Regions from separate parts of the Caenimonas aquaedulcis genome, predicted to be linked through region 2. Evidence: predicted binding sites of a transcription regulator. Region 2 holds the regulator's gene; the other holds the start of a gene.
The links. The regulator sigma-54, encoded in region 2, starts transcription at its own class of promoters, with help from an activator protein. The targets are predictions, from matches to a motif close to TGGCANGNAANCTGCTTT.
Positions count from the first base shown of each region.

Region 1: a site for sigma-54 is predicted at 3,187-3,204, ahead of I5803_RS05335 (DUF1028 domain-containing protein). Genes of this name have one in related genera too.

Region 1 covers NZ_JADWYS010000001.1:1,112,018-1,117,912, reverse strand. The annotation lists gene I5803_RS05350 (ABC transporter substrate-binding protein) at 1-279, opposite strand, end outside; gene I5803_RS05345 (ABC transporter ATP-binding protein) at 308-1,372, opposite strand; gene I5803_RS05340 (ABC transporter ATP-binding protein) at 1,369-2,388, opposite strand; gene I5803_RS05335 (DUF1028 domain-containing protein) at 2,385-3,104, opposite strand; gene I5803_RS05330 (GntR family transcriptional regulator) at 3,327-3,995, shown strand; gene I5803_RS05325 (malonyl-CoA decarboxylase) at 3,992-5,281, shown strand; gene I5803_RS05320 (Bug family tripartite tricarboxylate transporter substrate binding protein) at 5,313-5,895, shown strand, end outside.
Region 2 covers NZ_JADWYS010000001.1:3,048,669-3,054,563, reverse strand. The annotation lists gene I5803_RS14635 (THUMP domain-containing class I SAM-dependent RNA methyltransferase) at 1-937, opposite strand, end outside; gene I5803_RS14630 (RNA polymerase factor sigma-54) at 934-2,496, opposite strand; gene lptB (LPS export ABC transporter ATP-binding protein) at 2,518-3,294, opposite strand; gene lptA (lipopolysaccharide transport periplasmic protein LptA) at 3,303-3,914, opposite strand; gene I5803_RS14615 (thiol:disulfide interchange protein DsbA/DsbL) at 4,017-4,667, opposite strand; gene I5803_RS14610 (SPOR domain-containing protein) at 4,686-5,378, opposite strand; gene argS (arginine--tRNA ligase) at 5,396-5,895, opposite strand, start outside.

The DNA.
Region 1 (5,895 bases), 1.9 Mb from region 2:
GTCATGGAAGGTGACGCCCGGGCGTAGCTTCATCGTCAGCGCCTTGTTGTCGGGCGACCACTGCCAGGAGGTCGCGAGTTGCGGGACGATGTTGAGCTTCTCGTCGATGTCCACGAGCTTGTCGCACAGCGACGAGAACACGATGCGCCCGACGAAGCTTCGCGCGAGCGAAGGGTCGAGCACGTCCGGGTCCTCGGCGAGGCCGATGCGCAAGGTCTGCGCCTGCGCGCCGGATGCGGCGGCCGCCAGCACCAGCGTCATCACCAATCTGCTGTTCATGATGTTTTCCTTTCAAGCTTCACGTCGATCAAACCGTCTCTGTCTCCAACCCTGTCGTACGGAATGCGGATTGCAGCCGTACCAGCCGTTCGTTCACCGCCCGCGCCTCGTTCGCGCGCGCGGGCGGCGCAATCTCTTCCCAGAAATGACAAGCCACCGAATGGCTCCCCTCGCTGCGCAGCACCGGCACCTCCTGCGCGCACCGCTCCCGCACGTACGGGCAGCGTGTGCGAAACCGGCAGCCCGAAGGCGGGTGGATCGGATTGGGCACGTCTCCCTGCAGCAGCACGCGTTCGCGCTTCGCGTCGGGCTCCGGCAAGGGAATCGCCGACAACAGCGCCTGCGTGTACGGATGCCGCGGGCTCGCGAACAGGCTGCGCTTGTCCGCATACTCGACAATGTGCCCGAGGTACATCACCGCCACATGCGAGGCGATGTGCTTGACCACCGCCAGGTCGTGCGCGATGAAGACATAGGCGAGGCCGAGCCGCCGCTGCAAATCCTGCAGCAGGTTGACGATCTGCGCCTGGATGGACACGTCCAGCGCCGAGACGGGTTCGTCGCAGACGACGAGCCGGGGCTGCACCGCGAGCGCACGCGCGATGCCGATGCGCTGGCGCTGCCCGCCGGAGAATTCATGCGGGAAGCGCTGCAGGTATTGCGGCGCGAGCCCGACGAGGTCCATCAACTCCGCCGCGCGCTCGTGATGCTTCCCCGGCGACAGCCCATGCAGGCGCAAGGGCTCGACCAGCGTCTGCTCCACCGTCATGCGCGGGTTGAGCGACGAGTACGGGTCCTGGAAGATCATCTGCAGCTCGCGCCGCTTCGCGCGCATCTCCTGCGGCGGCAGGGCCGTGAGGTCTTCGCCCGCGAACCAGACCTTGCCCGACGTCGGCTCCAGCAGGCGCAGCACGAGCCGGCCCACCGTGGATTTGCCGCAGCCGGATTCACCGACCAGCGCCATCGTTTCGCCGGCGTTGAGCTCGAAGCTCACGCCATCGACCGCATGCACCACCTCGGTCGCCTTGCCGAACATGCGCTTTTGCACGGGGAAGTGCTTCACCAGGTTGTCGGCGCGCAGCAGGGCCGTCATGCCATCTCCCGCACGGCCGGTGTGTCCGCGAAGCCGAGCGCCACTTCCAGCGGCGCGCGCCAGCACGCGGCCTCCTGGCCGTCGCCGAGGTCGAACAGGGGCGGGACTTCGGCACGGCACTTGTCGATCGCGAAGGGGCAGCGCGGCGCGAAGCGGCAGCCTTGCACGCGCGTCATCGGCGTGGGCACCTGCCCGCTGATCGCATGCAGGCGCGCCTGCGACTGGTGCATGCTCGGGATGGAGCCGAGCAGGCCGATCGTATAGGGATGCTGCGGATGCGCGAACAGGCGGCGAACGGGCGCGCGCTCCACGATGCGGCCCGAATACATCACCACCACGTCGTCCGCCAGCTCGGCGACGACGCCCAGGTCGTGCGTGATGAGGATGATCGCCGTGCCCGTCTCTTCGCGCAGCGTGCGCATCAGGTCGAGCACCTGTGCCTGGATCGTCACGTCCAGCGCCGTGGTCGGCTCGTCGGCGATCAGCAACTTCGGCTCGCAGGCGAGCGCCATCGCGATCATCACGCGCTGGCGCATGCCGCCCGACAGCTTGTGCGGGTACTCGTCGATGCGCTGCTCGGGAGATGGGATGCGCACGCGCCGCAGCATCTCGATCGCATGCGCGCGCGCTTCCTGCGCCGTCATGTTCCGGTGCACGCGGATGCCTTCGACCAGCTGGTCGCCGATGGTGAACGCCGGGTTGAGCGAGGTCATCGGCTCCTGGAAGATCATCGCCATGCGGTTGCCGCGCAGGCCGCGCATCTCGTCGGGCGCGAGCGTCGCGAGGTCCCTGCCTTCGAAGCGCACCGAACCGGCGCTGATGCGCCCCTGCCCCTTGGGCAGCAGCCCCATGATGGACAGCGAGGTGACGCTCTTGCCGCAACCCGACTCGCCCACGATGCCCAGCGTGCGGCCCGTCTCGACGGAAAAGCTGATGCCGTCCACCGCATCGAACTCGCCGCCTTCCTCCAGCCTGAAGCTGGTGCGCAGGCCTTCGACTTCCAGCAGGGCGCTCATTGGATGGCGCCGCTGCGGCGTGCGTGGAAGCGTTCGACTTCGGCCTCGATCACCGCGCGATCCGTGATGCCCGCGGGGCGCGCGAGCGAGGGCAGGCAGGCGGTGAAGGGCTGGAAGCGTTCCAGGCTCTTGTCGTAGAGCCGGCGCAGCTCCTGCATCGGCTCCTCGTGGTCGTCCACGCGCAGGTCCAGCGCGCAATAGGACTCCGTCGTGTAGATGAGCACGGCGGCCGCCTGCTTGCCGCGCTTGTCGCCGCCCGCGCCTTCCCCGGCCGCGAGCGCGGCGATGAGCCGTTCCGCGAAGGGCAGGGCGTCGTTCTCGCGGAACGCCTGCGCCGTGTCAGCGATCACCGCGGCGCCTGCGAGCATGTTGCCCGCGACCGAGAAACCGTCTCCTTGCGTGTGCCCGCACCATTCCACGCAGGTCTTGCCGGTGTACTGCGCCGTGCGGCCTTGCGCATCGACGACGTGCACCTGGCGCAGGTCGCGGCCTTCGTCGGCGGCAGTGACGCGCTCGATCGCCTGTTGGGGCGTGAGGCCCTCTTCGAGTGCATCGAGCACCTGCGGACCGTACATCGGATTGACGAGGGCCTGCGTCGCGACCGCGCCCACGCCGCTGCGGATGTGCGGGCACAGCGCGCCCACCGCGAAGAAGCGGCTGGCAATCGCGATGCCCAGTGCGCCCGAGGCGTCGCGCGCGATGATCGACCAGGTCATGAGAATGCTTTCGTGTGCCGCCGCGCCGGGCGGGAGCCCGGCAGGGAGCGCGCTCGGTGGCGCGCTTGGTGATGCGCTGGTTTTAGCACGAAACGAGCCAGCCGCGCATGGGGGAAAGGCCGGGAAATCGTTAGCCTGCTAACTAGACGGCGCGGCCCGCGAAAAGGGCTTGCGCGCGGCTTGGCGATGTCTATAATTATCTGTAATTACAGAAAATTATCCATGCGCCTCGTCCAGAACTCCCTCCACGCCGAAGTCGCCGCGCAGCTGCGCGACCGCATCTTTGCGGGGGAGCTGCTGCCGGGCAGCTTCCTGGATGAGGTGCACCTGGCGGAGCAGATGGAGATCTCCCGCACGCCATTGCGAGAGGCGCTGAAGGTTCTCACGGCCGAGGGCCTGGTGCGCCACGAGCCGCGGCGCGGCTGCTTCGTGAACGAGGTGACGGAGCAGGACCTGGACCAGATCTTTCCCGTGATCGCCCTGCTGGAAGGCGAGTGCGCGCGCGAAGCCGCCGCGCAGGCGACGGACGCCGACCTCGAAGCGCTGGAAGCCCTGCACGACAAGCTGCAGCGCCACGCGAAGGCCAGGCGCATCAACGACTACTACGCCGCGAACTTCACCATTCACGAGGCGATCATCGCGCTGGCCGGCAACCCCTGGCTTGCGCAGGTGATCGGGGACCTGCGCAAGATCGTCAAGCTCGCGCGCCTGCAGCAGCTCCATGCGCCGGGGCGGCTCGACCAGAGCCTGTCGGAGCACATGGCCGTCTTCGCCGCGCTCAAGGCCCGCGACCCGGAAGGCGCGGAAGCCGCGATGCGCACCCACCTGACCCGCCAGCGCGGCGCGTTGCGCGAACTGGCCCGCAACCAGAAATCAAGGCTCGCGCCATGAGCATCCTCGAGCACGCCGAACCCCGCTCCACGCGCGAGCGCCTGAAGGCCACGTTGCGCCGGCATGCCGAGGCGCTGTCGCCGCGCGTGTTGCGCCGCACGTTGACGGAGCTGCAGGCCGTCATCGAGGCGTCGGTGAGCGAAGTGGAGGGCGGTCGCCAGGCCGAAGGCGTGATGCGGTGGTATGCGCAGGCCTCGCCGGCCCAGCGGCAGGACATGTGGCTGCTCATGAGCGAGCAGTTCACCGCCGACCCCGAGCAGGTCAAGCGCGCGCAGGCGCAGTACGCGGCGGCCGTGGGCACGCCCGACGAAGCGGCGGCCGAAGTGCTGTTCCGCCGCGCGACCGTGTCGCCGCGCCGCCGCCTGCTGCAACGGTTCAGCGCCGCGCCCGGCGGCATCCGCTTCCTCGTGGACATGCGCGCGGAGATGCAGCCCCAGCTCAAGTCCGACCGGCGCCTGCGCGCGCTGGACGTCGAGATGGAGTACATGTTCTCCACCTGGTTCGACGTCGCTTTCCTCGACCTGCGGCGCATCAGCTGGGACTCGCCCGCGTCGCTCGTGGAAAAGTTGATCAAGTACGAGGCGGTGCACGACATCCGCAGCTGGGCCGACGTGAAGAACCGGCTGGACAGCGACAGGCGCTGCTATGGCTTCTTCCACCCGAGCCTCCCGGACGAGCCGCTGATCTTCGTGGAAGTTGCGCTGATGGACAGCATGGCGTCCAGCATCACGCCGCTGCTGGACGAAGGCGCGGCGCCCAGCGACCTCGCGAAGGCGACGACGGCGATCTTCTATTCCATCAGCAACACGCAGACGGGCCTGCGCGGCGTGAGCTTCGGCGATTCGCTGATCAAGCGCGTCGTGGAAACCCTGAAGGCTGAATTCCCGCGGCTCAAGACCTTCGCGACGCTGTCGCCGATCCCCGGCCTGCGGGCCTGGATGCAGAAGGCCGCGCCCGCGAAATTGCTCGAAGCGCTGGACAACCCGCTCGAACTCGGCCCGAAATCGCCCGTGCGCACCGCATTGCTGGGCTGGGCTGCGCAGTACCTGGGCAAGGAGACGAACGACGGCAAGCCGCTGGATGCGGTGGCGCGCTTCCACCTGGGCAACGGCGCGCGCGTGGAGCGGCTCAATTGGGCGGGAGACCCGTCTCCCAAGGGCCTCAAGCAGTCTTACGGCCTCATGGTCAACTATTTGTATGACCTGCGGCGCCTCGACAAACACCGCACCATGCTGGCGCAGGGACAAATCCCGATTTCTGGCGACATCGAAGACCTGTATTTTTGACCCAGGCATCCATAACAAAGGAGACAACCCCATGGATCACCGTTTCACACGGCGCGACGTGCTGCGCGCCGGCGCCGCGAGCGCCGTCGTCCTGAGCCCCCTGGCGCGCGCGCAATCCGGGTGGCCGAACAAGCCCGTCATCATGGTCGTGCCCTTTCCCGCGGGCGGCGGCACCGACGCCTTCGCGCGGCCGCTCTCGGCGCAGTTCTCCAGGCAGACGGGCAAGCAGCTCATCATCGAGAACAAGGGCGGCGCGGGCGGCACCGTCGGCGCGAGCGTGGCCTCGCGCTATGCGCCGGATGGCTACGGCCTCTTCATGGGTGCCGTGCACCACACCATCGCGCCTTCGATGTACCCCAAGCTCGACTACGACCTGGAGAAGGACTTCGCGCCCCTGCTGCTCCTGGCCAGCGTGCCGCAGGTGCTGGTGGTGAACCCGCGCCGCGTCGATGCCAGGGACTTCAAGAGCTTCCTGGAGCTGATGCGCAAGAACCCGGGCCGCTACAACTACGGCTCGGCCGGCAGCGGCACCTCGCACCACCTCGCGGGCGAGCTCTTCAAGCAGCAGACCAAGACCTTCATCACGCACATCCCGTATCGCGGCGCGGGCCCGG
Region 2 (5,895 bases):
GCTCGCCATACGGCGGGTTTACCAGCATCACGCCGGGCGTCTCGCTCGGCGGCATGCGCTGCAGGGCGTCGCCGCCGCGCAGCTGCACCGTGTCGGCCACGCCGCCGCGCTCCGCGTTGCGCTGCGCGAAGTCGACCATGCGAAACGCGACGTCGCTGCCGAACACCGGCACGGGCGACGGACGCTGCATCTCGCGCGCTTCTTCCCACAGCGCCTTCCACACATGCGCCTGGAAAGGCAGCAGGCGTTCGAAGCCGAAGCGCCGCAGGAAGCCCGGCGCGATGTTGCACGCGACCTGCGCGGCCTCGATCGCGATGGTGCCGCTGCCGCAGCACGGGTCGTACAGCGGCACGCTCGCGTCCCAGCCGCTCGCGGCGATCATCGCGGCGGCCAGCGTCTCCTTCAGCGGCGCCTCGCCCTTGTCCTCGCGCCAGCCGCGCTTGAAGAGCGGCTCGCCGGAGGTGTCGATGTAGAGCGTCGCGTGGTCGCTCGTCAGGTGCGCATACACGCGCACGTGCGGCCACTGCACGTCGACGCTCGGCCGCTCGCCGCTCTTGTGGCGGAAGCGGTCCGCCACGGCGTCCTTGATCTTGAGGCCCGCGAAGTTCAGGCTCTTGAGCGGGCTGTGCTGCGCGGTCACCTCCACCTTGAAGGTCTCGCGCGGCGTGAACCAGATTTCCCACGCGACGGCGGAGGCCGCCTCGTAGAGGTCCTGCTCGTTGCGATAGGGCGTGTGCGACAGCTGCACCAGCACGCGCTGCGCGAGACGGCTGTGCAGGTTCAGCCGCATCGCCTCGCGCCAGGACGCGCGCACCGACACGCCGCCGCGCCCCGTCAGCAGGTCGTCCCCGGCGAGGCCGGTGAGGCGGTGCACCTCGTCGGCGAGGAAGCCCTCGACGCCGGCGGCGCAGGGCAAAAACAGCTGGAGGGCGTTCAAAGGGCTTTTCTCAGGTTGGCGGGCGCGATGCGCAGCGCCTCGCGGTATTTCGCGACAGTGCGGCGCGCGCACTCGATGCCCTGCTCTTTCAGCATCTCGGAGATCTGGCTGTCCGACAACGGTTTCTTCACGCTCTCGGAGGCGACGAACTGTTTGATGAGCGCGCGCACCGCGGTGCTCGACGCGTTGCCACCCGTCTCGGTGCCGAGCGCCGAGCCGAAGAAATACTTCAGCTCGAAGGTGCCGTAGGGCGTCGCCATGTACTTGGCCGTGGTGACGCGGCTGATCGTGGATTCGTGCAGCCCGAGTTCGTCCGCGATCTCGCGCAGCACCAGCGGCCGCATCGCGAGCTCGCCGTGCACGAAGAAGTTCTTCTGCCGCTCGACGATGGCGTTGGACACGCGAAGGATGGTGTCGAAGCGCTGCTGGATGTTCTTGATGAACCAGCGCGCCTCCTGCAGGCGCTGCTGCAGCGCCTGGTGACCCTCGCCCTTGTGGGCCTTGAGCGCGCCCGCGTAGATGTCGTGCACGCGCAGCCGCGGCATCACGTCGGGATTGAGCTGCACGCGGAAGCGGAACTGCGGCGCGCGGCCCGTCTTGGTCACGAGCACGTCGGGGATCACGATGTTGCGCTCGACGTCCACGAAGCGGCGGCCGGGCTTGGGCTCCAGGCGCGTGATGAGGCCGATCGCGGCCTTCACCTGCGCCTCCGTGTCGCCGCACAGCTGCACGAGGCGCTTCACGTCGCGGCGCGCCAGCAGCTCCATCGGATGGCCGCAGATGCGCAGCGCCGTCTCGCAGGCGGGCGGCGCGGCGCCTGCGGCCAGGATCGCGCGCAGTTGCAGCGACAGGCATTCGCCCAGCGAGCGGGCGCCTACACCCGCCGGCTCCAGGTGGTGCAGCAGGTTCAGGGCGACCGTGAAGCGGTGGACGAGCTCTTCCTGCTGCTCCAGGTCCTGTGGCGCGAGGCTCGCGGCGAGCGACTCGATCGATTCGTCCAGATAGCCGTCGTCGTTGAGCGACTCGATGAGAAAGCGCAGCGCAAAGCGGTCCTCCTCGCACAGGCGCATGGACAGCGCCTGGCGGTGCAGGTGCGTCTGCAGCGACTCGTTGCCGCGCGCGAGGTCCGTGGCGTCGACGTCTTCGCCGCCCAGGTTGTTCTTGCGCGCCGGCGCGTCGCCGCCCCATTCGCCGTCGTCGGGAACGACCTCGGTGCTGCCGTCGCCGTCCCAGTCGTTCATTTCCGTGTCGGCGGTGGCGGTCGTCTCGCTGTCGGCGGAGCTGCTCGCGGCGGTCTCCGAAGAGGTGCCGGTGTAATCGGCGAATTCGGTTTCGCCCGCGCCGGACTCCTCGACGGCGGGCGCATCGGCCTGCGCCAGCCCGAACTCCTCGCGCGGCGCCTCTTCCTGCGTGACTTCCAGGAAGGGGTTGTCGTCGAGCATCTGCTCGACTTCCTGGGAGAGCTCGAGCGTGGAGAGCTGCAGCAGGCGGATCGACTGCTGGAGTTGGGGCGTCAGCGCGAGATGCTGCGAGACGCGGAGGGAAAGCCCTTGCTTCATGGAAGTAACCGAAGCGGAGAGCTACATCCGGAAGTGCTCGCCGAGATAGACGCGCCGCACGTCGGCGTTGTTGACGATCTCGGATGGCGTGCCCTGCGCGAGCACATGGCCGTCGCTGATGATGTACGCGTGGTCGCAGATGCCCAGCGTTTCGCGCACGTTGTGGTCGGTGATCAGAACGCCGATGCCGCGCGACTTGAGGAAGCCGATGATGCGCTGGATCTCGATCACCGCGATCGGGTCGATCCCCGCGAAGGGCTCGTCCAGCAGGATGAAGCGCGGCTGCGTCGCGAGGGCGCGCGCGATCTCCACGCGGCGCCGCTCGCCGCCGGACAGCGCGAGCGCCGGCGAATCGCGCAGATGGTCCACGCGCAGGTCCTGCAGGAGCGCGGTGAGGCGCTTGTCGATCTCGGCGCGCGTGAGCGGCTGGCCCGCGGCGTCGCGTTGCAGCTCCAGCACGGCGCGCACGTTCTCCGCCACGTTGAGCTTGCGGAAGATCGAAGCTTCCTGCGGCAGGTAGGACAGGCCCAGGCGCGAACGCCGGTGGATCGGCATGTGCTCGACGGACTTGCCATCGATCGAGATCTCGCCGGCGTCGGCGCGAACGAGGCCGACGATCATGTAGAACGAGGTCGTCTTGCCGGCGCCGTTGGGGCCGAGCAGCCCGACGACCTCGCCCTTGGCGACATCCAGCGACACGTCCTTCACGACCTTGCGGCTGCCGTAGGTCTTTTGCAGGTGGCGCGCCTGCAGGCGGCTGGGCCCCGTAGGCGGCGCGGCGGTCCGCGCGTCCGGCATCACGGCGCTCACTTGCGCGTCCCGTCGAAGGTGGTGCTGGGCCGCAGTTGGGCCGGCGGTTGCGCGGCCGGAGCCGCGGCGGCCGAGGCCCCCGGGCGCGGCGACAGCACCGCGCGCACCCGCCCGCCGACGGCGGCACTCGCAGGCCCGCCGTCGACGGTGAACACGTCGTTGCTGTTGTCGTAGACGATCAGGCTGCCGACCATCTCGTCGGCCAGCGCGGCGCCCCGATAGCGCCTCAACTCCGCGCGCTTGACGAACTTCACCTTGTCGGCCTTGCCGTCGTATTCGATGGTTTCACCCTCGCCCTCGATGAATTCGTCCACGCCCTCGCGCTTCTGGCGGTAGTAGGCGAGCTTGCCGGGCTCGGACGTGACGACGCCGTACTGGTAGCCCTCCGCGTCCTGGCGCACGTCGATGCGGGCGCCCCGGATCACGAGCGTGCCCTTGGTCGCCACCACGCGGCCCGTAAAGACGCTGGTCTGCTTGAGGTCGTCGTAGCGCAGGGCGTCGGCCTCGATGTTCATGGGCTTGGCCTTGTCCGCCTTCTCGGCGCGGGCGGTGCCACCGCCAAGAGCCAGGGCCAGGGCGAGCAGGAGGGGGACGTAGGGTTGTTTCATAGAGGCATGAATCTTGCTGGCATTGTATCGGGCCCGGTTGGCGGACCCAAGCAAAAAGCCCGCATGGCGGGCTTTTTGCTTGGGCTTTTGCTGACGAGGGAGTTACCTGGCCTTGCGCGACTCGGCAATGAGGTAGTCCACGACCTGGAGCGCGCGGTCCATGTTCTGCGCGAGGTCGCCATCGGTGTAGTACCGGCCGGCCACGCCCAGCGCCGGGACGGCCGCGACCTTGTAGGCATCCGCCAGCTCGATCGCGCGGCGCACCTTGCCGGTGACGCCGAAGGAGCCGTAGATTTCCTGGAAGCGCGCCTTGTCCAGCCCCTGCTTGCCCGCCCATTCGAGGATGAACGCCGGCTGGTGCACGGGCACGTGCTCGGTATGGATGGAATTGAAGACCTTGCCGTGCAGGTCGAGGCGGTTCATCGCTTCGAGCGTGTAGTAGAGGCGCTGCTGGAACACCATCTCCTCGCGGAAGGCCACCGGGACGCGCTTCACCACCACGTCGTCCGGAAGCTTCTTCATCCACGCCACCAGCGAGGGTTCGAAGGCGTTGCAGTGCGGGCAGTTGTACCAGAAGAAGTCGACGACCTCGATCTTGCCGGGGGGCGCGTCCACGTTCACGCGCTTGGCCAGCGTGAGGTATTCCGATCCATCGTCCGGCCTGCGGGCCTGGCCGAACACGGCGCCGGGCAGGCCCAGCGCCATGGCAGCCGCCATGCAGGCGGCGCCTTGCGAAAACTCGCGTCGATTCATGTCGCTCTTTCCTTCCTGTCAGCGCTGCACGCGCACCAGCGCCGTCTCGACACCGCCGGATTCCAGCTTTTCCTTCTGGCGGTCGGCGTCTTCCTTCCTGTCGTAGGGGCCGACGCGCACGCGGAACACCTGGCGGCCGGCCTGCTCGCGCTCGGTCACCTTGGCCTCGATGCCCATGAGCGACAGCTTGGCGCGCTGCGCCTCCGCGTCCTCCGCGGTGCGGAAGGCGCCGGCCTGGACGAAATAGAAGAACGGGTCGCCGCCGGCGACGGCCGTGCGCGACGCGGCCAGGTCGCCCAGCGGATCGGCACTCTTCGCCTGCGGCGCCGGGGCGCTTGCGGCGCGCGCGATGCTCGCCGCACGGGCGGGCGCGGACGCAGCAGGCGAGCTGCCCGGGCCGGGAATGGTCGCCACCGGCACCGCCGGGGCCACCGCGCCGGGCGTGACGACGGTGGGCGCCGGCGCCGGGACGCCGGGCGCGGGCGCGAGCGGCTTGGCGGGGTTCTTGCCGTACAACGGCGCGTTCGGGTCCCAGTCGCGGTTCTTGCGCATTTCCGCGGCGTCCTGCTCCGCGGTGCGGCTCTGCCCCTTGTTCAGGAAGGGCACGGGCACCTTGGTGACGTACACCGCCACGGCGAGGGCCGCGGCGAGCCCGAGGACCACGCCGATGATGATGCCGACGATGACGTTGCCGCGTTGTTGGGTCTTCACTGTGGGTTTCCTGGCGCTTACATTTTTTGCGGAGCGCTCACGCCGAGCACCGCCAAACCATTGTGCAACACCTGCGCGCAGGCAGCCACGAGCGCGAGGCGCGCGCGCTTGACGGGCTCGTCGTCCACGAGGATGCGTTCGGCGTCGTAGTAGCTGTGGTAGGCCGACGCAAGTTCGCGCAGGTAGAAGGTGACGTCGTGCGGCGCGAAGTCGGCCGCGGCCCCGGCGAGCATGTCCGGGTACTTCGCGAGCTGCAGCATCAGCGCCTGCGCCTGGGGGCTTTGCAGCGGCGACAGGTCGGCGTTCTTCAGCGATGCGACGTCGCCGCCCCACGCGGCCAGCACCGAGCAGATGCGGGCATGCGCGTACTGCACGTAGTACACGGGGTTGTCGTTGCTCCTGGAGACCGCGAGGTCCACGTCGAAGGTGTATTCGGTGTCGGCCTTGCGCGACGCGAGGAAGAAGCGCACCGCGTCCTTGCTCGTCCACTCGATGAGGTCGCGCAAGGTGACATAGC